3 regions of the Pelosinus fermentans DSM 17108 genome follow, and region 2 is predicted to be linked to each of the others. Evidence: riboswitches for the same ligand, from Rfam matches in the RefSeq annotation. Region 2 holds a riboswitch; each other region holds the start of a gene.

Region 1 (7,974 bases), 880 kb from region 2:
ATGGCACTGAACATAGGATCACTGGTGTATCAATGGGCAATCCTCATTGTATCCTTTTCGTTGACGATATTACTGGCATTAACCTAAGCGATATCGGCGCTAAAATTGAAACGCATGCTGCCTTTCCAAAGAAAACAAATGTAGAATTTGTGCAAGTATTAAATAAACAAAACTTACGTATGCGCGTTTGGGAAAGAGGAGCTGGTGTTACGATGGCTTGTGGTACAGGTGCCTGCGCTACCTTAGTTGCAGCCGTTTTAAATGGAAAAACAGACCGTCAGGCTACTGTTGAATTAGATGGGGGACAGTTGCTGATTGAATGGGGGTCAGATAATCATATTTATATGTCTGGTCCTGCAGTGGAAGTTTTCCGGGGAACATACTTATAAATCCAATCTGGTCAAGGTTTGTATAGAAAGTAAGAATCCAACTTCTCTGCATGTATGAAGTTGGATTTCTTTATCCACTTGTTGTTGTGATAAAGAGATTGTTATGATTTATCATTTGCAGTAAATAATATGCTTCATAAAGTGAGGTGCTTAAAATGAGATTTATTATTTTGACAATTATTTTCTTAGTACTATTCGTTACCCAAACATTAGCAATTTCTTCTATTAATTTAGATGTAATTAAAGAGGCGCAGGATCATGGCAAATTAAGGAGTAAAGATTCATTACAAGAGTTTTTGTTGCCATGGATCTCTTATGAAGAAAAAGCTGAAAAATTAAATGGCGTGACTGAGCGCTCCTATTTATATACTTCTTATTTGTTAATTGCTACAGATGCTAGGGAGAAAAGCTTAAATGGTCATGATATTGCCATACTAGACAGCGAAGAAGTATTAGAAAATTACTCAGGCTTATTGAGTTTTAGCACAGTTTTGTTTGGAGATAAAGAGGATTTTGCAAAAGATGCTAGTGTTATTGTCAAACAAAATAATAACGTCATTAAGGCATACCAAATGATAATACCGGCAGAGGGAGAAAAAGTGCATCTGGATAAAGGACAAACCACATTTAATGCTCAATGTTATTTTTATTTTTTTGAAAAAGATATTGTGCCTGACCTTCCTATAATATTATCGGTTAGAACGAATGATCAGAAAGAACATAATTTTTACTTTGACTTGGAGAAAATAAAATAGTCATATTAAAACCTTTATGTGTAGATATTCAATGAAAAAGGGATTTAAGAGAAGCATGGAGAAGTATTTATAAAAGAATTGGATAATTGTGATTTTATCGTTAATAATAAAATCCGTAAAGAGAGGAGCCATTTTACGTGATTAAAAGTATGACTGGTTTTGGTCGTGGAGAATTTCAGGATAATGAGCATCGACTCATTGTAGAAATTAAAGCAGTAAATCATCGTTATAATGAAATTGTTATCCGGATGCCGAAAAATCTGGGGCCACTTGAAGATAAAATCCGGCGTAGTGTATCAAACCTGCTAGCAAGAGGCCGGATTGATGTTTTTATAACGATGGATGAATATGGGCAAAAGAAAAAGGCTGTGCGAATTGACAAAGAGTTAGCAATAGCCTATAATAAGGCTTTAAAAGATTTAGGGGATTTATTTTCTATAGCAGTAAATGATAATATTCAGCAGATTGCTAAATTTCCAGATGTGATTAAGGTTGAAGAAGTAACGGAAGATGTTTTAATCTTGTGGCCGAAGCTAACCCAGGCAGTTGATATGGCACTTACTAATCTCATGAGTATGCGTTTAGCGGAAGGGCGAAACATTCAGCAGGACTTAGTCTTGCGTATTACGGATATTGAATCATATATTACTGCCGTAGAAAAACGTGCACCCCAGGTTTTGGTTGAATATAAAGAGAAAATACTGAGTCGCATGCGAGAATTGCTGGCTACAATCGGTGAAGAACCTGATGCTGGTCGCCTACTACAAGAAACGGCTATATTTGCGGATCGTACCAGTATTACAGAAGAGTTAGTGCGCTTAAAAAGTCATTTAACGCAGTTTCGGGCTGCATTGAATGCCGATGATGCAGTTGGCAGAAAATTAGATTTTATTGTGCAGGAAATTAACCGTGAAACCAATACAATTGCCTCTAAAGCCAATGATTTTAATGTTGCTAATATCATAGTCGAAATTAAAAGTGAAATTGAGAAGGTCAGAGAGCAAATTCAAAACATAGAGTAATATAAGATATATTGGGATACAAACGTAAGGGGGATTTTTTGTGGAAATTAAACTTATTAATATTGGGTTTGGTAACATTGTGTCTGCTAATCGAATTATTTCGATTGTGAGTCCTGAATCTGCACCCATTAAAAGGATTATCCAAGAGGCCCGTGATCGGGGGATGTTGATTGATGCAACTTATGGACGCCGTACCCGAGCCGTGATCATAACCGATAGTGATCATGTTATTTTATCCGCTGTGCAACCAGAAACGGTAGCGCATCGTCTTGCCAGTAAAGAAACGAGTGAAGACACTGCAGAATAGCAGAAAATGAAAGGAGTCGCAGTTGTGGCAAAAGAAGGAATTTTACTTGTGTTATCTGGTCCGTCGGGAGCAGGTAAGGGGACAATTTGTCAAGAATTGCTGCGTACTTATCCTGGGTTGCATTATTCTATATCGGCTACTACACGCAAAGCCCGTGTTGGAGAAGAACATGGAGTTAACTACTGGTTTGTATCTCATGACGAGTTTCAGAATATGATTCAAGATGATGAACTATTAGAGTGGGCTGAGGTTTATGGGAACTTTTATGGAACACCCTGTCGCCAAGTAAAACAATTACTAAATGATGGCAAGGATGTTGTTTTAGAAATTGATGCACAGGGAGCTACGCAGATTAAAAGAAAATTTCCGCAAGGTGTATTTGTCTATATAGCACCGCCATCTTTAGATGAATTGGCTAATCGCATACATAAACGAGGGACAGATAGCTTAGATGCAATCAAAAATAGGTTAAGTTGTGCTAATAATGAATTGTCATATGTACATAATTATAATTATGTAGTAGTCAATGATAAGGTCCAAGTAGCAACGAATAAAGTGGCTGCCATTATTACAGCGGAAAAGTGTCAAGTAGTACGAAACTGTAATATAGTAAAAGAAATTTTAACAAATATCAAATAAATAAAAATTAGGGGGACTACTATGATATATCCATCATTAGATGTATTAGTTACTAAAGTTGATAGTAAATACACTTTAGTAGTACTTGCGGCAAAACGGGCTCGTGAGATTATGGACGGGGCGACTTCTTTAGTTGAGAGTAAATCCAATAAGCAGGTGACGATCGCTTTAGAAGAAGTTGCACAAGATAAAATTTCCTATGAACGGACCAAAAGTGGTATAAAATAGGAGGTTTCCATGTTGAAAGGAAAAAATATTGTAGTTGGTGTTGCTGGCGGCATTGCTGCTTATAAAATAGTAGATCTTGTAAGTCAATTAAAAAAGCAAGGTGCCAATATATATGTTATCATGACTCAGTCAGCGGCTAACTTTGTTACGCCGTTGACTTTTCGTGAAATAAGTGGACAGCCAGTTGTTGTTGATATGTGGGCTGAAACTACCAACTGGAATGTTGAGCACATTGCCTTAGCAAGTAGAGCGGATTTATTTTTATTAGCGCCTGCTACAGGCAATGTGATTGGTAAAATAGCAAATGGTATTGCTGATGATATGTTAACAACTACGGTAATGGCAACAACGGCTCCGGTTTTATTTGTTCCGGCTATGAATACCAATATGTATTTAAATCCGATCGTTCAAAAAAATATCAGTAGTTTAATAGAGTTAGGATATCATTTTATGATACCAGAGAGCGGGATGCTAGCATGTGGTGTAGAGGGAATAGGACGCTTACCTGATTCTAAAACAATTTTAGAGAAAGTTCATCAGTTGATAGTTGTTCAAAATGATTTTCGAGGAAAGAAAATCTTGATTACGGCTGGCGGCACGAAAGAAGCGATTGATCCTGTAAGATATATTGGCAATCGCTCTAGCGGGAAGATGGGATATGCTTTAGCAAGTGCTGCTGCTGCAAGAGGAGCAACTGTTACGTTAATATCAGGACCTACCAATTTAAAAGCTGCCTGCGGAATTAAAGTCGAATATGTAGAAGCCGCATCAGATATGAGGGCGGCTGTATTGGCGCATTATAATGAGAGTGACATTGTAATCAAAGCTGCTGCTGTAGCCGATTATCGTCCACAAAGTACTGCAGAACACAAAATTAAGAAGACTGGCGATACATTACAGCTTGTCTTAGAAAGAAACCCTGATATATTATTAGAACTTGGTCAGTTGAAAAAACAGCAGATGCTAATTGGCTTTGCTGCGGAAACTCAGCAGCTGGTTCTTCATGCGCAGGAGAAACTAGCTAAAAAAAATCTGGATATGATTATTGCTAATGATGTATCTGTTCCAGGCGTTGGGTTTAATGCAGATCACAATATAGCGAAAGTGTTATACCGTGATGGGCGGATTGAAGAGTTATCCAAAATGTCCAAAGAACACATGGCAAACATTATTTTGGATAAAATTCTCGCAGAATGTCGAAAATAGGTTGATTTTTTCATTATTTTACATTAGTATTTAATTTGATACAATTTTATATGATATGCTCATCAAGAGTTGGTGGAGGGATTGGCCCAATGAAACCGCGGCAACCATTTGGAAATCCAAAACGGTGCCAATTCCTGCGGAATAATCCGCAAGATGGGAGAGTGTAACACCCTCCCTATGGGTGTTTTTTATTGTTTATTAAAAATGGGGGTATGATTTGTGAAAAAAAAGAGAGTTTTATTTACATCAGAATCAGTTACTGAAGGTCATCCAGATAAAATAGCAGATCAAATTTCAGATAGTGTATTAGATGCAATCATGGCAAAAGATCCAATGGGACGTGTAGCTTGTGAAACGCTTATTACGACAGGGCAAGTACATGTAGTTGGTGAAATCACTACAAGTTGTTATGTGGATATTCCAAAAATTGTACGGGACACGGTGAAAGAAATTGGCTATACTCGTGCAAAGTATGGTTTTGATGGAGATACATGCGGTGTGCTGGTTTCCATTGGAGAACAATCAGCTGATATTGCTTTAGGCGTTGATAAGTCTTTAGAGGCTAAACGAGGTCAAATGGACGAAATTGAATCCATTGGGGCTGGTGACCAAGGAATGATGTTTGGTTATGCTACCAATGAAACTCCTGAATACATGCCATTGACAATTGCTCTGGCTCATAAATTGGCTCGGCGTTTAGCAGAGGTGCGCAAAAATGAGGAAGTAAGTTATCTGCGTCCTGATGGTAAAACTCAAGTTACAGTAGAATACGAAGACGGTAAACCTCTTCGTGTTGATACCATTGTTATATCAACTCAGCATGGTCCTGAAGTTGAACTGGCAACCATTGAAAAAGATCTGATTGAGAAAGTAATTGCTCCGATTGTTCCAGCAGAATTATTAGATGAGAAAACCAAATACTATATCAATCCGACAGGTCGTTTTGTAATCGGTGGACCACAAGGTGATGCTGGTTTGACTGGTCGCAAAATAATTGTTGATACCTATGGCGGAATGGCTCGTCATGGTGGTGGTGCCTTCTCTGGTAAAGATTGTACCAAAGTTGACCGCTCTGCCGCTTATGCTGCACGTTATGTAGCTAAAAATGTTGTTGCAGCAGGATTGGCAGATAAATGTGAAATTCAGCTAGCCTATGCGATTGGTATGGCTCATCCAGTATCGATTATGGTAGAAACTTTTGGGACTGCTAAGGTGGATGAAGATGTAATTGCTGAGCTTATTAAAAAACATTTCGATTTGCGTCCGGCTGGTATTATTAAAGCGTTAGATTTACGTCGCCCTATCTACCGCCAAACAGCAGCTTACGGGCATTTTGGTCGTACGGATGTGGATTTACCATGGGAAAGGACCGATAAAGCAGAAACCCTTCGTAAAGAGGCTAATCTATAATTGGGATGTTAGCTGTTTTAGCAGGATTTTTCTGAATTTCATGGGAATTGTATATGCTATAGCCAAAAAAGAGGGAACAATGAGCTTCCCTCTTTTTAATTTTATGATAATTATGAAGGTAAAAATGCAGTTATATGCTATAAAATCGTGTTAAGATATAAATAGGCAAGCTGAATCCTCTAAAAGAAATACCTTTAAAAGACTATTAATAGCGAATGGTGGTAAATATGCAACGTATTGCTCAAGTCTTAATAAACATTACAACTAAAAATATTAATAAAGCTTTTTCTTATAGCATCCCTGATCATTTGGATTATGTTGATGCAGGGTGGCGTGTTTTAGTACCTTTTGGTAATCGTAAATTAGAAGGTTTTGTTATTGATATTATAATAGAGGAAGACTCGAATCGTATTGAGTTAAAGCCAATTATCGATATACTAGATAATGACAAATGGTTTGACGAGCATATGATGCATACAGCTAGATGGATTAGTGAATATTATCTTTGTAATTTAGTAGATGCCATGCGTTTATTTATTCCAGGAAAATCCGGTGTGAAAAGTGTTGTTGCTTATTCTGTCGAGATGGAAGTGGATACAGAAACAACACTGGTTGCCTTATCTGCTAAATATCCAGAATATAGCCAAGTGCTGTCATATATAGAGACGCACAGCCCTATTCTGTCTGTTAAACTGGAAAAGAAATTTGGCCCAAGCGTTTTGAAAGCAATAAGATACTTAGTGAGAAATAAGATCATAATCGCTGAATCAATTGCAAAAAAAATGGGTACACACCGTTATAAAACGATAATGAGTTTACTAATGGATGCTGAAGCAACTCGAGAACAAATTAGCAAGTTGGCAAAAAAGCCAGCACAATGCCGTTTGCTCCAATACTTGATAGATCACGGGCAATTGGCATCTGATGAATTGAAAAAGAGTAATACCAGTCATGAAACTGTAAAAAAATTAGTACAGGACGGTCTTATAAAACTTGAAAAAGTTCAAGTGGTACGTGATAGTTATGCGGATATATGTAAAGCAAAGAATGATATATCATTAACAGCAGAGCAGCAGCAAGTATTAGAAAAAATTATGCCAAAGATGGAAGCAAGAAAGTTTCAATCGTTTTTACTGCATGGTATTACTGGCAGTGGAAAGACACAGGTGTATATTGAAGCGGTAGCGGCTGCGCGTCAAAAGAATCGCCAAGCTATTGTTCTTGTTCCTGAGATTGCTCTTACCAGTCAAATTGTCTCAAGATTTAAAGCTAGATTTGGAGATGATGTTGTTGTGATGCATAGTAAATTGTCTACTGGCGAACGTTATGATGCTTGGCAGCGACTTCGAGGCAAGCAAGCTGGCATTGTAATTGGTGCACGTTCTGCTATTTTTGCACCCTTGCCAGATGTCGGTATTATTATTATGGATGAAGAACATGAATTTACGTACAAACAAGAAGAAACACCTCGTTATCATACAAGACAAGTCGCTATTACGAGAGCTACTTTGTCTGGTGCGGTGGTCATCATGGGCAGCGCTACGCCAGCAATCGAGACTTATTTTCAGACTCAAATGGGCCAACATACCTTGCTACTTATGTCAAAGCGCATAGCTAATGCAAATTTGCCCGCAGTCACTATCGTTGATATGCGGGAAGAATTGCGTAAGAAGAGACGAAGTGTCATATCACTTCCCTTGCAAGAACTGCTGCAAGAGACTATAAGTCGTGGCGAACAAGCTATTATTTTACTGAATCGTCGTGGTTATGCTACCTTCGTCATGTGTCGGGAATGTGGACATATTGTACGTTGTAAGCATTGCGATATTTCTCTGGTGTATCATTCTGTAGGGAAGAAGCTGAAGTGTCACTATTGCCAGTGTATTGAAACGGTTCCGGATATTTGCCCTGAATGTAATAGCCGCTATATTCGTTTTTTTGGAACCGGCACACAAAAGCTGCAAGAGGAAATAGTAACATTGTTTCCCCATATCCGCGTAGTGCGGATGGATCAGGAT
Region 2 (7,974 bases):
TGTCTTTGAACAGGAGGGCCCTTTATGAGCCAATTAACATATCGTGATGCTGGTGTTGACATTGATGCTGGTAATAAAGCTGTAGATTTAATGAAAAAACATGTTCGTTCCACCTATCGTCCGGAAGTGCTGGGGGATATTGGCGGCTTTGGCGGTCTATTTGCCCTTGATGTTGCTAAATATCGTCAGCCGGTATTGGTTTCCGGTACAGATGGTGTTGGTACGAAATTATGTATTGCCTTTATGGCTGATAAACATGACACGATTGGTCAGGATGCAGTGGCAATGTGTGTAAATGATATTTTGGTGCAAGGGGCTGAGCCGTTATTCTTCTTGGATTATTTAGCAGTGGGCAAATTATCGCCAGAACAAGTAGCGGCTATTGTCAGCGGTATCGCTGGAGCTTGCCTGGAATCGGGATGTTCCCTGATTGGCGGCGAAACGGCAGAAATGGCAAGTTTCTATAAAAATGGAGAATATGATATTGGCGGTTTTGCCGTAGGTGTTGCAGAACGCTCTAAATTAATTACGGGACAAACCATAGAGCCTGGAGATGTACTGATTGGTCTGCCTTCCAGCGGGCTGCATTCCAATGGCTACTCTTTAGTACGAAAGATTTGTTTTGATGTAAAGCAAATGGATATCAATCAATTCGTTCCTGAATTACAAAAGACCTTAGGAGAAGAATTATTAATTCCTACTAAGTTATATCCTAAGGCTTGTTTGCCTTTAATCGAAAAATTTGCAATAAAAGGCATGGTGCATATAACTGGTGGTGGTTTTTACGAAAATATTCCTCGCGTATTGCCTGAAGGCTGCGGCGCTATGGTGGATACAGAAAGCTGGCCTAAGCCACCTGTATTTGCTCTATTGCAGCAGTGGGGAAATGTAGCTTGGACGGAAATGTATCGAACCTTCAATATGGGGATTGGTATGATATTGGTTGTTTCTCCAGCTGACGTCAAAGAGATTCAAGATGATCTTTCTGCAAGAGGTGAAGCATCTTTTATCATTGGTCAAGTAACGCAGGGAGCCAAGGAGACGGTACTGAAAGGTGGCATCTTTGGTGAGTAAAACCATACTGGGTATATTGGCTTCCGGACGGGGGAGCAATATGCAGGCCATTTGTAATAGCATTGATGCTGGACTGCTTGATGCTAAAGTTGGTCTAGTGATTAGTGACAAGGCAAATGCCAAAGTGCTGGAACATGCAGCGGCTAAGGGCATTCCGGCAATATGCATTGAACGCAAGAATTTTACGTCAAAACAAGAGTTTGAAGCAGCCATTGCGCAAAAGCTTACTTTATATCATGTAGATTTAGTGGTATTAGCAGGATTCATGCGTATTTTAAGTGCGTACTTCGTTAATCTTTTCTCAGGCAGTATTATGAATATTCATCCATCATTATTGCCTGCCTTTCCTGGGCTGGATGCTCACGAACAAGCGATTGCCTATGGAGCAAAAGTTTCTGGCTGCACTATACATTTCGTAGATGAAGGTATGGACACAGGACCGATTATCATGCAGCAGGCTGTATCCATACTTGCTGATGATACGGTAGAGACCTTGAGTGAACGCATTTTGGCAGTAGAGCATGAATTATACCCTCAAGCAATTCGTCTGTATTGTGAACAGCGCCTTTGTATCGAAGGCCGGAATGTAAAAATTATATAGCTACAAGTGAGGAGTAAAAATGAATATCAAGCGTGCCCTTATTAGCGTTTCAGATAAAACAGGTATTGTTGAATTTGCCCAGCAATTACATCAGTATGGTGTGGAAATTATCTCTACTGGTGGTACGATGAAAACATTGCGGGAAGCAGGAATTCCTGTCAAATATGTGAGTGATATTACTGGCTTTCCGGAAATTATGGATGGTCGCGTAAAAACATTAAATCCTTATATTCATGGTGGAATATTAGCCGTTCGTGATAATAAGGCTCATGTAGAAGCCATGGAGAAACATCACATTTCAGCTATTGATATGGTAGTTGTCAATTTATATCCTTTTCGCCAAACGATAGAACGTCCGAATGTGCTGCTGGAGGATGCTGTAGAAAATATTGATATTGGCGGTCCGGCTATGATTCGTGCAGCATCTAAGAATTTTCAATATGTAACAGTGGTAGTGAATCCAGCACGATATGGTGATATTTTAAAGCAGTTGGCGCAAGACAATGATATTTTACCTGCCTATCGCATGGCATTAGCAAAAGAGGCTTTTCATCATACTGCCGAATATGATGCTTGCATTGCAACTTACTTGGCAGGGCAGCTGGGAGAGGGAGCTTTTCCAGAAACCGTGCATGTAGTCTATGAAAAAGTACAGCCGTTGCGTTACGGAGAAAATCCTCAGCAGCAGGCAGCCTTTTATCGGGAGAAACATGTTACTGCTGTAGGCGTTGCAAATGCACAGCAACTGCATGGCAAGGAATTGTCGTTTAATAATATTGTTGATATAGAATCTGCTTATAACATTGTCGCTGAATTTGAAAAACCGGCAGCTACGATTATAAAACACACCAATCCATGTGGTACGGGAGTAGGTGTTGATTTGGCAGAAGCCTATGCAAAAGCCTACCAGGCTGATCCCGTATCTGCTTTCGGTGGAATTATTGGCTTAAACCGGGATGTAGATGTGGCAACAGCTGTACAAATCAGTAAATTATTTGCTGAAGCAGTTATTGCTCCAGGTTATACCAAAGATGCATTGGATTTGTTAACGAAAAAACAGAATCTTCGTCTTCTCGTGGCTGAAAGGCTGCAGGCGGGCAGTAAACAAGTGGATATAAAAACAGTTTCAGGTGGTATGTTAGTGCAGGATAAAGACACAGCGGTTGAGAGTTGTCACGATATGAAAGTTGTTACGAAAGTTCAGCCAAGCACAAACGAGTGGGAACAGCTGCTGCTTGCTTGGAAAGTGGTAAAGCATGTGAAATCCAATGCCATTGTAATTGCTAACGAGAATCAGACATTAGGTGTTGGCGCAGGACAAATGAATCGTGTAGGAGCTGCTGCCATTGCCTTAGTACAAGCTGGTGCTAAAGCTTTCGGTGCAGTAATGGCTTCCGATGCATTTCTACCTTTCCGTGATACGGTGGATACTGCAGCAAAAGCAGGAATCAAAGTCATTATTCAGCCTGGCGGTTCTGTGCGTGATCAAGAATCCATTGAAGCTGCTGATGAACATGGAATTGCTATGGTATTTACAGGAACAAGACATTTTAAGCATTAAGTATATCAATTTATGGGGCAGTTGCCAAACAGCCCATTGGAAGGGAGATTAGCCATGAATCTATTGGTCATTGGTGGCGGCGGACGTGAGCATGCATTAGTGTCTAAATTAAAAGAGAATAAAGATGTAGAAAAAATATTCTGTATCCCTGGCAATCCAGGGATTGCAAAAATCGCCGAGTGCGTAGAACTTGATATCATGGATAATGCTGCCCTTGTGGTTTTTGCCAAAGAGCAAAAGGTTACACTTACTGTAGTAGGTCCTGAAATTCCTTTATCAAATGGTATCGTAGATGTTTTTCAGGCAAATGGTCTTGCCTGTTTTGGTCCTACCCAGGCTGCTGCCCAGATTGAAAGTTCAAAAACCTTTGCTAAGAATTTAATGAAGAAGTATGATATTCCTACGGCTAAATTTGCCGTATTTACTCAGGCTGATATGGCAAAGGCATACATAAACGCTCAAGGAGCGCCTGTAGTTGTAAAGGCCGATGGATTGGCAGCTGGTAAAGGTGTTGTGGTAGCAATGACCATTGATGAAGCTCTAGCAGCGGTTGACATGATGCTGTGTGACGGAGCCTTTGGTCAGGCAGGCAGGCAGGTGGTCATAGAGGAATTTTTAGTGGGTGAGGAAGCTTCTATATTAGCTTTTACTGATGGAAAGACGATCATCCCGATGGTGGCAGCTCAAGATCATAAGCGAGTCTTTGATCATGATCAGGGACCTAATACGGGGGGATGGGCGCTTATGCACCTGCTCCGATTATTACCCCAGCGATCAGTGCCCAGGTTCTGAAAGAAATTTTGCAGCCTACAATTGCTGCCATGGAAAGTGAAGGATGTTTCTATTGTGGATGCTTATATTTAGGGCTGATTATGACTGAAGATGGTCCTAAAGTCATTGAATTTAATGCCCGATTTGGTGATCCTGAAACCCAGGTTGTACTACCTTTGCTAGATAGCGATTTAGTGACGATTATGAAAGCTTGCATAGCTGGTACATTGGCAGATACTTCTGTTAATTGGAAGAATGAGGCTGCTGTATGTGTAGTGTTAGCAGCAGGAGGGTACCCTGGAGAATATGCTAAGGGTGACATCATTAGCGGTATCGACAAAGCGGAAGAACAAGGTGCTTATGTATTTCATGCTGGCACCGCTAGCCGCGACGGACAGGTACTGACGAGTGGTGGGCGTGTACTTGGTGTAACAGCTACAGATTCGACCATTAAACAAGCAGTAGATAAGGCGTATCAGGCAATTGGATCTATAAAATTTAAAGGAATGCATTATCGAAAAGACATTGCATACCGGGCAATTAAAAAGTAACGAATTGCAAAGGTCACGAAGAGATAAAAAGAACAGAGCGGAGTATGATTCATTTCTTATGTTAGTACGTCTATGCTGATATATGAAAAAAACAAACTGACGCCAGAGAAAAAGATTGCTAACTGTGTTATTTCATGATATATTTATAAATAATTTAATACGAAAACTCTTATCAAGAGTGGTCGAGGGACTGGCCCGATGACACCCGGCAACCGGCAGCAATGCAGAGGTGCTAATTCCAGCAGGATTTATCCTGACAGATGAGAGAGGACTAAAATGTTATTTGAGTCCCCTTTCAGATGAAATGGGAGATTTAAATAACATTTTTTTGCATTATAAGGGAGGAATTCAAATGGCACAGAGCAATCATCTTGCAGTTGCTGCAGTTGAAGATAGAAAAGAAATAGTAATACCACCATCAAGGAAAATAAAAGTAGTTCCTCAGGGAAATGAAGAAATTATTATTACTATAAGAAACGGTGTTGTGGTTAAATTTGTACAGAATATTTACTATCCTTCCTTGGAAGGTGTCGATGGGGATGGAATATAAGGTATCAAATTTTATTGGCAGGAAGGAAAGTGCCGTGGTATATAGAAGTAAATAAAAGATATATGAATTTTCTTATAAACTGGCGCACAAAGGAGAATCACAGTGGGAAATAGTACTGAAAAAATGGAGAAACTGAATCATTTATTAACTGAACTGGGGAGTATTGTCGTAGCTTTTTCTGGAGGCGTGGATAGCAGTTTCTTAGCAGCAGCAGCAGTAAGAGCTGTTGGTGAAAAGGCGATAGCTATTACTGCTTATTCTGAGACATTGCCGGAAAGTGAAAAAAAAGAAGCAATTGAAATTGCGAAAGAAATTGGTATTAAACACATACTTTTAAATATTAGCGAATTAAATAGCCCGGATTTTGTCGAGAATAACAATCAACGCTGTTATTACTGTAAACAAGAACGATTTTCAGTATTAGTTGAATGGGCAAAAGAAAATAATTATAATTGGGTATTGGATGGATCGAATGTCGACGACTTATCCGATTATCGTCCTGGGATTAAAGCGGTGGAAGAACTAGACCATGTAAGGAGCCCTTTAGTCGAAGCTGGCTTAACAAAAAAAGATATTCGAGAAATATCTAAGGAATGGAACTTGCAGACTTGGAATAAATTAAGTGCTGCCTGCCTTTCCTCAAGGGTGGTTTATGGACTTTCGATTACGGCAGAGAGGCTTAGTCAAATCGAAAAAGCTGAAGAATTAGTAAAAAAGTTTTGTCCAGGGCAAGTTCGAGTACGTCACCATGGAGATATTGCCCGTATTGAAGTGTCACCAGAAAATATTGGAATGATTACGGTTCCAGAGGTAGCAGCGCAAATTGAGCAAGGACTTAAAAAAATTGGCTTTACATATGTCGCTGTTGATTTATCTGGATATCGAAGTGGCAGTATGAATGAAGTTTTAGTTTAATAGTAAGATATATGATTCTAATATATTGATGATAGGCAGGAGAAAATTTCCTGTCTATTTTTTATTACTTTTTAAAAACAGATTTAAACAGTAACACTATGAGTTCCTTACTCATACAGTATAGTAAGAATTAAATTAAATAGTATTACCGCATAGGGGGGTATATAGTGTATGAGCATTTTTACAGAATTACGGAATCAATCACTCGTTAGAGAACTAGAACGGGAATTAAATACCGATATAGTGTTATTTGGTTTTGATGGATTCGCATATTTTGGTAATCTACAGGCCGTAGAAGATTGTCGTATTGCCATTCTTTCTCCAGGAATAGAAGCCGATTGCAATGCGGTGGAAATTCTTACTCCAGGGGGAGAAATCTTACATGTGGATTTCACGCGGGTAGATTTGTGGAACATAGTTGCTAAAGGGACCGCTATCGTAGATGATCCTTTTGAAAATTTAAACACAGAGGCATCTCGAATTGATTCCGAAGAAGCAACAGAGCGCACGGAAAGTCGCCATTTAGTTAAAGTATTATGCCGTATGGTCGGTGATGGGGTTGTAATAACAACTCTTGGTGGATTTGCTATTGAAGGTACGCTCATTGCCATCGATGATTGCTTGGCAATTATTTCTAACTCACAGATTTTTGCTCAGGGCAGTAATGATCCGATTTCAGATTCAAGGATTCGATCTGCAGTAGTTAATCTTGAAGCTTTGACCTCTGTTTCTGGAGATCGATGTTGTTGAATTCATAATGCTTAATTGTCAAAGACTCGGTATGCATTTGTACCGGGTCTTTTTTAGTTAGCAGTACGTTGAGAGAAGGTAGAGGATATGCTTATTGCGATGAAGCATTTTGGGAGCGTGGGAATAGGAGTCACTGCGCCTCAACTATTTCGTGCTAATGATAGAAAGTTTTATGTTGTTAAGTTACAGAACAATCGACTGGGGCCTAAAGTATTGGTAAATGAATTTTTAGCGGCAAAGCTGGGAGAAATGCTAGGTTTATGTTTTCCAGTAAGTTCGAGTATTGAAATTGAGGAAGACATTATCTGGCAAAGTCCAAAGCTTCAAGCAGCGGGTACACCTATAGGGCAGCATTTTGCCTCACAGTATCTGAATCATACAGAATATGTGGGAAAGGACAATTTGCATAACGCTGTTAACATTACTGAAATGGCGGGTATCTTATTATTTGATTCTATGTTTCACAATGGAGATCGTACTAATAATAGAAAAAATCTTTTATTGCACAAGGAAAAATCAGGATACAAAATATATGCGATTGATAATTCACATTTATTTCGAACTACCAGATGGACGATTGCTCTTCTTAATCGTATCAGTAGAATTATCCAACCATATTATCGTTATTCCTATGCCTTATTGCTTAACGATTGGCTTTCACCGTCGCATTTTTCCCCCTATGTGAGAAAAGTAAAGGAAATGAGCTATGAATCCATTTGTGAAATCGTTGCTCAAATTCCAGAAGAATGGCTGCCAGATGATAGTGAACGGCAAGCATTGATCAATTATGTGATCTTACGCCGGGATATGGTAAAGAATATTGAACAAGCATTGTATAAACAAATTCCTAAGTCAAGAGGTGGATCGAAAGAGTAGTATAGTATTATTTTTGCGAAGATTTTTCTTGAGAATTTAAATTTTCTTTGATGAGAAGTGCATTTTGAGTCATTTTTTCGAGAAGTATATATGTCATTTGTATTTCTTCCGGTGTAAAGCCTCGTGTGAGAGACGTAGTCCATTGTGTTAGCGTGGATTCAAGAATCGGTTGAAATGATCGGCCTTTTTCGGTTAGATATACTTGGTTGGCGCGGCGATCGAGTCTATCAACATGCCGTTCAATATATCCTAGTGATTCTAATTTCATAATCGCGCGAGCAATGGTTGTTTTGTCAATTGCTACATGCTTGCTGATTGTATCTTG
Region 3 (7,974 bases), 3.1 Mb from region 2:
TAAGACCCATTGTAGTTGGGTAACCAAGATGCTGGCGATACAATTTCAATGTGGCAAGAGCTTCAAGACCAGCCCTGGCATCTGCCGCGGCTGTTAGGATGAGAGCATCTAGTACAAAATCCCCGGGTTTGAGACCCGTTTCAAATGCTTTATGAATAATTTCTTGTATTACTACTAACCGATCTTGTGCGGTTTTAGGGACTCCAGCTGGACTAATCGGTAAACAAAGGATAGCAGCTCCATATTTTTTGGCCAGAGGTAAAAAAGACTTTAAGCGTTCTGGTTCTGCACTTACTGAGTTAATCAACGCCCTGCCAGGATACGCCTTCAAGCCTGCTTCTAACGCATTTACATCGGTTGTATCAATTACCAAAGGAACATCTACCAGCATTGATAACTCTTGAATTGCATACTGCATGGCCTTGGCCTGGTCAATTCCTGGAACCCCCATATTTACATCTAGAAGGTGTGCACCTGCACGGACTTGAGACAAGGCTTCTTTTTTTACGGAAATAAATTGTCCCGCGGCAATATCGGCTGCTAATTGTTTGCGGCCTGTAGGATTAATCCGTTCACCAATAATGACAGTGGGATGACCAGCGCCCAGGTAAATGGTTTTACTGCGGCTGGTTAAGGCGGTAGACTTTTTCGCTGATTGAACCGTGGGTAAATCGGATAGGGCGAGATGTTTTACGGCTTGGTATATAGATTTAATGTGCTGGGGGGTAGTGCCGCAGCAGCCGCCAACATAACGGGCACCTGCAGCAACTAATTTTTTAGCCCAAAGTCCCATTTCCTCAGGCTGCATGGGAAAAACAGTTTGTTTATTGATTAGGCTGGGCATTCCTGCATTGGCTTGAACACTGATTGGACAATTTGTAGTCTGTGCTATTTTTTCTACAATTGGCAGTAATTGTGCAGGACCTAAGGAACAATTTACACCAATGATATCAGCACCCATTGCTTCTAAAATGATCGTTGCCGTTATGGGATCAGTACCAGTTACAGTTCTTTCATCAGCACCAAAGGACATTTGACAAATAACAGGTTTTTTAGAAGCAGCTTTTGCTGCAAGTAAAGCTGCACGCATTTCTTGAATATCAATAATCGTTTCAATTAGAATCATATCTACGCCAGCTTGATCTAAGGCAGAAATTTGCTCAAAAAAAACGTTGTACGCATCATCGAAGGATAAATCTCCTAAAGGAACAATTAATTTACCTGTAGGACCTACAGAACCTGCTATCTTAGTATCAGGACCACAGGCAGCCCGGGCTGCCTGAACAGCGGCAGTATTAAGCAAAGCAACCTTTTCTTCTAAGCCATAATGGGTTAATTTTATCCGATTTGCTCCAAAGGTATTTGTTTCAATAATATCGGATCCGCTATCGATATAACTTTTATGTATAGCCGTAATCACGGCTGGCTGCTCTTGATTCCATAATTCGGGACAATATCCCGGCGGTAATCCTGCATTTTGTAACATCGTTCCCATGGCACCGTCAAAAATATAAATCATAATTTCAATCCTTTCTAGATAGACAATTTATTTGCTGGCATTGATCACATTTAGAACCTTCGATTGTTTCTTTATGGGGGAGGTTTGATACAGTTGGTGTTAACCCAATCACAGCTGTAATGGATTTACGGGGGAGAAGCATACATGCCGAAGTGGCTGTTATATTAATTTCATCCCCATGTGCTAACGTTAAGATTTGAGGTTGAACCCTAATATCCCATTGTCCATAGCCTGGGCTAAAGCGGAATAGAGTGGTATACCCTTGCTTATTTTCGTCCTGCTTAATAAGCTCACAAGCTTGATCGGCAGCCAGTTCTACAGCCGTTGTGCCTGCTGCATCTAATAACAAGCCTAAGGTATATTCGTTTTTGCTGAAGTATTCACTTACGAGCTTCTCTAAATCAGGTCCTATGGTAACTGCAATAACGGCAACCTTTAAAGAGTTCGCCAAGTGTTTACTAATAACGGTTGGAGGAAGTGATAAAGGTTCAGGGCTCATAATTGTAGAAGTACTGGCATCATAATCATAGATCTGCCAGCTTGCTTTTGGTTGGGAGATGATCTGTGCTTCTGTACAAGCTTGATCAAGTAAGCGCTGGGGGAATTCAGTACATTTCGTAAGACCTGAATAACGTTTTAATTCACTCATATCTAGCGTTTGGATTGTTGGATTGTAAATTGGCACAGTATCCCTCCTTTAACCGTATCAAGACATTTTAAGTATAAGCAATATTTAACGCAAATTTGTTTGTTGAATAATGGTTTTGGATTGTTCTAGTTTGTTCATTGTATATAGATGTATACCATCTACCTGATTTGCTACCAAATCTGTAATTTGGCTGCAAGCATATTCAATCCCTGCTTTTTCAAAATCTAAAGATGAATGTTCATATTTTTCAATGATGTTTTGTAGGGGTTTAGGAATAGAAGCACCGCACAATCCTTTAATCCTGCCTACTTGTTTGCTATTTAGCAATGGCATGATCCCGGCACTGACAGGGATTGTGATATTCACTTGTTTAATTCGGTCAAGAAAATCATAAAAAATGGCATTATCAAAAAACATTTGTGTAATTAGAAAATCTGTACCGCTATTTACCTTTTCTTTTAGGTGAAGAAGATCTGTATTCAAATCAGGACATTCTGGGTGTCCTTCTGGATAAGCGGCGGCAGCAATGCAAAAATCATGATTGGATTTAATATGGGCGATTAAATCTTTTGCATATTGATAAGTATTTTCTCTTCCTTTATCATTGTTTTTATTTATTGGATAATCGCCTCGCATAGCTAATATATTTTCAATATTATGAGCTTGCAGTTGATTTAACATTAGATCAATATCATCTTTGTGGGAGTTGATGCAAGTTAAATGAGCTAAGGCCTCGACGCCATACGTATTTTTAATTTTATCTGCCGTTTCAATGGTGCGGTCTGAAGCACTGCCTCCGGCTCCATAGGTAATACTAGTAAAATCAGGATTGAGGGTTTGTAAGCCCTCTGTTGTTTTAAAAATAGATTCTAAGGTGACGGTTTGTTTTGGCGGAAAAATTTCAAAAGAGACAAGGGTTTTTCCTTTATTAAATCGATCAGAAAGTTTCATGAATAACCTCACATTATTTATAATTTATTAGTTTGAATAAAAATCTATGAATAAAACAGCCTCTTTCCTTTGAGGAAAGAGGCTGTTTTATCATCCGTTCTTTCCTCTTATCTTTCAGAACGTGAATTCTGCTGGATTTAGCACCATTTGCATTGCTGCCGGTTGCTGGGTGTCATAGGGCCAGTCCCTCGACCACTCTAGATAAGAGTATTTATTAAATTGGAATTCATGATAATATAAAATCGAATGATTGTCAATGTTTTTTAAATAATTATTAAATTGGTTAAATAATGGTATATTTACGGAGGGTATCTGCCATTTTTGGCAGGAGATAGTCTCTAGAGTGTGGAATGAATTAGCTTATAGAAATTAGAATCGAGAGGACAGTTTGTAAGTAGAAGACTAAGGCTTGTCCTGGATTCTAAAGACCTGGCATGTGCCTTAGTCTTTCTTAAAAAATGAATGAGAATATGGGGTGAACTACTTGGTGAAGGTAATTGCAATTGCCAACCAAAAAGGGGGTGTTGGAAAGACAACAACTTCTGTTAATTTAAGTGCATGTTTGGCTGATTTAGGGAAAAAAGTATTATTAGTGGATCTTGATCCACAAGGTAATTCTACGAGTGGTTTTGGTTTTGATAAAACCAAGATGAAACAGTCTGTTTATGATGTGCTAGTTAATGATGTACCGATTGAAGGCGTTATTTTACAAACCAAAATTGAAAATCTAATGCTGTTACCCGCTACGATTCAGCTGGCAGGAGCGGAAATCGAGTTGGTATCTATTATGTCTCGAGAAACGAAGCTAAAAAGGGTTTTGGATAAAGTGAAGTACAGTTATGATTATGTTATTATTGACTGCCCTCCTTCTTTAGGGTTATTGACTATTAATTCATTAACCGCCGCTAATTCCGTCTTAGTACCAATTCAATGTGAGTTTTATGCATTGGAAGGGTTATCCCAGCTGATGAATACAATTACCCTTGTTCAGAAGAATCTAAATCCGGCATTGTCTTTGGAAGGGGTAGTTCTGACAATGTTTGACGCCAGGACAAACTTGTCTATTCAAGTCGTAGATGAAGTGAAAAATCATTTTCGACATAAGGTATACCAAACGATTATTCCCCGGAATGTTCGTCTTAGTGAAGCACCTAGCCATGGACAGCCTATCACTCGATATGATCCTAAATCTAAAGGGGCAGAAGTGTATACAGATTTAGCTAAAGAGGTGATTGATGATGAATAATAATTCTCAGAGAGGATTAGGCCGGGGATTGGATGCCTTGTTTTCTAGTTCAAAAGGAGTGGATGCAGAGTCTCTTATAAAGAATGTATCCATTTCAGAAATTATTCCCAATAAATTTCAGCCACGCCGGGTCTTTGATGAAACTGCATTGCTCGAATTAGTATCTTCTATTAGTCAATATGGCGTATTGCAACCCCTTGTAGTACGAAAAAGTAATAATATTTATGAATTAGTAGCTGGTGAGCGACGACTGCGTGCTTCTCAGCAAGCAGGTCTGAAAGAGATCCCTGTTATTATTAAAGATTATACAGATAGGGAAATGACGGAAATCTCTTTAATTGAAAATATACAAAGAGAAGATTTAAATGCCATTGAAGAAGCTCTTGCCTATCGTCGTTTAATGGATGAGTTTCGTTTAACCCAAGAAGAAGTTGCAAAAAAAATTGGTCGCAGTCGTTCTGTGATCGCGAATATGGTGCGTTTATTGAATTTACATCCCAAGGTACAAGATTATGTTTCACGTGGAACATTATCCATGGGACAGTCCAGACCCCTGTTAGCCTTAGAAACCCTCGAACTTCAATTAGAAGCAGCGGAAATCATTATTGAAAATGATTTGTCAGCAAGGGATGCAGAAGAATTAGTCAAACGAATAGCGGATAAAAAGAAACCAGCAAAACAACAACCGAAGAATGTAGAAGAGAAAAATTTTTTTGTGACAGAAGCTGAAGATCGACTTAAGATGATATTAGGTACACAAGTGAAAATTAAAGAAGGAAAATTCAAGAGCAAAATTGAAATCGAATTTTCTTCATCTGAAGATTTAGAACGCATTCTTGAAGTTTTAAGTGGTGATGAATCACCGGCTCCTAGTAAGTCTCGAGGAACCTTCGCAGTATAAAAATAAAAAGTGTCAAATTATGTTTCACGTGAAACATAATTTGACACTTTTTGTAAAACATAAAGATATGCAATATGAATTAGTAATATATTGCGAATAAAGGAGAATTAACATGCAGGAAACACCAAAAGCATCACGTTTGCACATTGCAATTTTAGGAAGGCGTAATGCAGGCAAATCTAGTTTAATCAATGCACTGACAAACCAAAAAGTTGCTTTAGTATCAGATGTTCCAGGGACAACAACAGATCCCGTATATAAAGCGATGGAGATTCTACCAATTGGTCCGGTTATGATTATTGATACTGCAGGTATTGATGATAGCGGATGCCTTGGTACATTACGAGTAGAACGCACCATGAGCGTATTAAATAAAGCGGATTTAGTGATAATTGTATTGGAAGCTGAAAGCGGCATAACCCAGTATGAAAAAGCTTTAATAGAAGGTATTAAGGTAAAGAAAATACCTATTGTTGGAGTCATAAACAAAACTGATAAAATTACGATAGCAGCGGAATTAGTAATGAAGTGGAGTAAGGAGTTTAGTATTCCCTTGCTGCCTACTAGTGTAAAGAATAATCAGGGTATTGAAGAATTGAAAAAATTAATTATTACCTATGCTCCGCCAGGTTGGCAGGGACCGCCTGTGATTGGGGACCTCATCCAAGCCAAGGATACAATAATTCTAGTGACTCCCATTGATTCAGCAGCGCCGAAAGGGCGACTCATTTTACCCCAAGTTCAAACTATCCGTGATATTCTTGACCATGATGGTGTGACAATCGTGGTGAAAGAAACAGAACTAAAACAGGCAATTGAAAATTTACGCAAACTACCTAGATTAATAGTTACAGATTCACAAGCTTTTGAGAGAGTTTCGGCAGAGACACCACCTGGTGTTATGTTAACATCTTTCTCTATATTATTTGCAAGACATAAAGGCGATTTGGAAACGTTAGTGTCTGGTGTTAAAAACATTGAGAAGTTAAAATCAGGGGATACCGTTTTGATTGCAGAAGCTTGTACCCATCATCAACAGGCGGATGACATTGGAACCGTTAAAATCCCTCGGTGGCTGCAAGAAAAAGTAGGCGGAGAGTTAAAATTTGAATGGGCTGCAGGCAGTCATTTCCCAGAAGATTTAAGTAAATATAGCTTAATTATACATTGTGGCGCTTGTATGTTAAACCGTAAGGAAATGCTTCATCGCCTTTCTGAAGTCTCAACTAAAGCGGTACCGGTAGTGAATTATGGAATTTTGATTGCTTATATAAATGGAATTTTAGAACAAGCGTTAGAGCCATTCCCTCATATACAAAGAATTTTGAGTGAATTAAATTAAATAATATGATAAAATGAAATGCAATTCGTATTAAAGCAATAGCAAAATGAACAATCAAATGGCGCAAAGGGAACGCTTAGGGATTTTTACCTTGCGTATCTTTTGCGTCCTTCGCTCTCTATCAATAACCTGGAAAGTATAAGCAGAAAAAGTAGTTAACCATGAAGGTCGCGAAGAAATGTAAAGATCGCTTTTTTGGAGTAAAACATTGAACCACAAAGGCACAATACCGCTAACGCGGCACACAAAGGAGTGCACAAAAAAATAAATAAAACCCCTTTGTGTCCTTTGCGTCTTTGTAGTTCCATTCGCTTTATCGGTTTTTTAAAGGGCGCGTAGTGTTTTGTCCATGCAAGTCAAGATTTCAGTAAAGATGCGGGAAGGGAGGGGGAAGAAGAAGATGAAGGGTACCTTAGTTAATGCAGCAGCTGTACTTGGTGGGGCAATTATTGGTTTAGCATTAAAGCAGCGGCTTTCTCAGCGCTATCAACATACACTAATGCACGGATTAGCTTTAGCTGTTGGTCTAATTGGTTTACAAATGGCTTTAAAGACACAAAATATATTGATCGTCATATTGAGTGTAGTAATTGGCGGTTTGCTTGGTGAGTTTTTGAACATTGATAAATGGTTGTCGAATTTTGGTGAATGGTTAACATTAAAGGCAGGTAGTAAACATGGCAGTGTTGGTGAAGGTTTTATTACAGGAAGTTTAGTATTTTGTATAGGAGCAATGGCAATTGTTGGCTCAATACAAGAAGGGCTAACGGGAGATGCTAGTACTTTGTATGCAAAGTCGATGCTGGATGCTGTCGCTTCAGCCGTCTTTGCATCAGGGCTGGGGATAGGTGTGGCCTTATCGAGTGTATCTATTTTACTATACCAAGGTTCGATTACCTTACTGGCAAGCAGCCTTAGCGGTATGATAGCCGATAAGATGATTATTGAAATGTCAGCAGTGGGTGGTTTGCTTATCATGGGTATTAGTTTACTAATGCTAGAAATAAAAACAATCAAAGTAGCTAATTTACTGCCTGCAATTCCGGTTGCTGCAATTCTTGCGTCTTTATAACCGGTGTAAAAATTTAAGTGTAAGTTGAAAGGTATGATGAAATGGATTATGCAACACAAGTATCAAATCTGGTTATGAACAATTTACAGTATGTATTATTAGGTATGACAGTAATGATTTTATTAGCATTGTTTGTCTTTATAAGTATTAATATAAGACTTGGCAAAATGAATAAGAAATATCGTAGAATGATGCAGGGGGTAGATGGGGAAAACTTAGAGAAACTGCTAATTTCACATATTGAAGAAGTAAAGCATGTTGTGGGGAAAGTGGATACCCTATCTGAAGATTGCA

The links. Region 2 has a riboswitch for S-adenosylmethionine ahead of FR7_RS24230 (hypothetical protein). Riboswitches for the same ligand answer to the same signal wherever they lie in the genome.
Region 1: linked by a shared signal. The riboswitch ahead of metK (methionine adenosyltransferase) and the one ahead of FR7_RS24230 (hypothetical protein) in region 2 are both predicted to bind S-adenosylmethionine.
Region 3: linked by a shared signal. The riboswitch ahead of metF (methylenetetrahydrofolate reductase [NAD(P)H]) and the one ahead of FR7_RS24230 (hypothetical protein) in region 2 are both predicted to bind S-adenosylmethionine.

Annotation. Positions count from the first base shown of each region.
Region 1 is NZ_AKVN02000001.1:2,372,305-2,380,278, forward strand. Features, by position in the region: gene dapF (diaminopimelate epimerase) at 1-389, shown strand, start outside; gene FR7_RS10795 (hypothetical protein) at 545-1,144, shown strand; gene FR7_RS10800 (YicC/YloC family endoribonuclease) at 1,282-2,166, shown strand; gene remA (extracellular matrix/biofilm regulator RemA) at 2,207-2,473, shown strand; gene gmk (guanylate kinase) at 2,498-3,112, shown strand; gene rpoZ (DNA-directed RNA polymerase subunit omega) at 3,134-3,340, shown strand; gene coaBC (bifunctional phosphopantothenoylcysteine decarboxylase/phosphopantothenate--cysteine ligase CoaBC) at 3,350-4,546, shown strand; SAM riboswitch class I at 4,603-4,706, shown strand; gene metK (methionine adenosyltransferase) at 4,766-5,956, shown strand; gene priA (primosomal protein N') at 6,184-7,974, shown strand, end outside.
Region 2 is NZ_AKVN02000001.1:3,255,605-3,263,578, reverse strand. Features, by position in the region: gene purF (amidophosphoribosyltransferase) at 1-28, shown strand, start outside; gene purM (phosphoribosylformylglycinamidine cyclo-ligase) at 25-1,074, shown strand; gene purN (phosphoribosylglycinamide formyltransferase) at 1,067-1,675, shown strand; gene purH (bifunctional phosphoribosylaminoimidazolecarboxamide formyltransferase/IMP cyclohydrolase) at 1,695-3,236, shown strand; partial or broken gene purD (phosphoribosylamine--glycine ligase) at 3,291-4,558, shown strand; SAM riboswitch class I at 4,725-4,825, shown strand; gene FR7_RS24230 (hypothetical protein) at 4,788-5,108, shown strand; gene larE (ATP-dependent sacrificial sulfur transferase LarE) at 5,211-6,023, shown strand; gene FR7_RS15040 (hypothetical protein) at 6,195-6,773, shown strand; gene FR7_RS15035 (HipA family kinase) at 6,861-7,649, shown strand; gene FR7_RS15030 (MarR family winged helix-turn-helix transcriptional regulator) at 7,657-7,974, opposite strand, start outside.
Region 3 is NZ_AKVN02000001.1:144,219-152,192, reverse strand. Features, by position in the region: gene FR7_RS00720 (homocysteine S-methyltransferase family protein) at 1-1,519, opposite strand, end outside; gene FR7_RS00715 (hypothetical protein) at 1,524-2,204, opposite strand; gene metF (methylenetetrahydrofolate reductase [NAD(P)H]) at 2,253-3,119, opposite strand; SAM riboswitch class I at 3,224-3,327, opposite strand; gene FR7_RS00705 (ParA family protein) at 3,595-4,365, shown strand; gene FR7_RS00700 (ParB/RepB/Spo0J family partition protein) at 4,355-5,266, shown strand; gene hydF ([FeFe] hydrogenase H-cluster maturation GTPase HydF) at 5,379-6,608, shown strand; gene FR7_RS00690 (DUF554 domain-containing protein) at 7,009-7,680, shown strand; gene FR7_RS00685 (DUF4446 family protein) at 7,722-7,974, shown strand, end outside.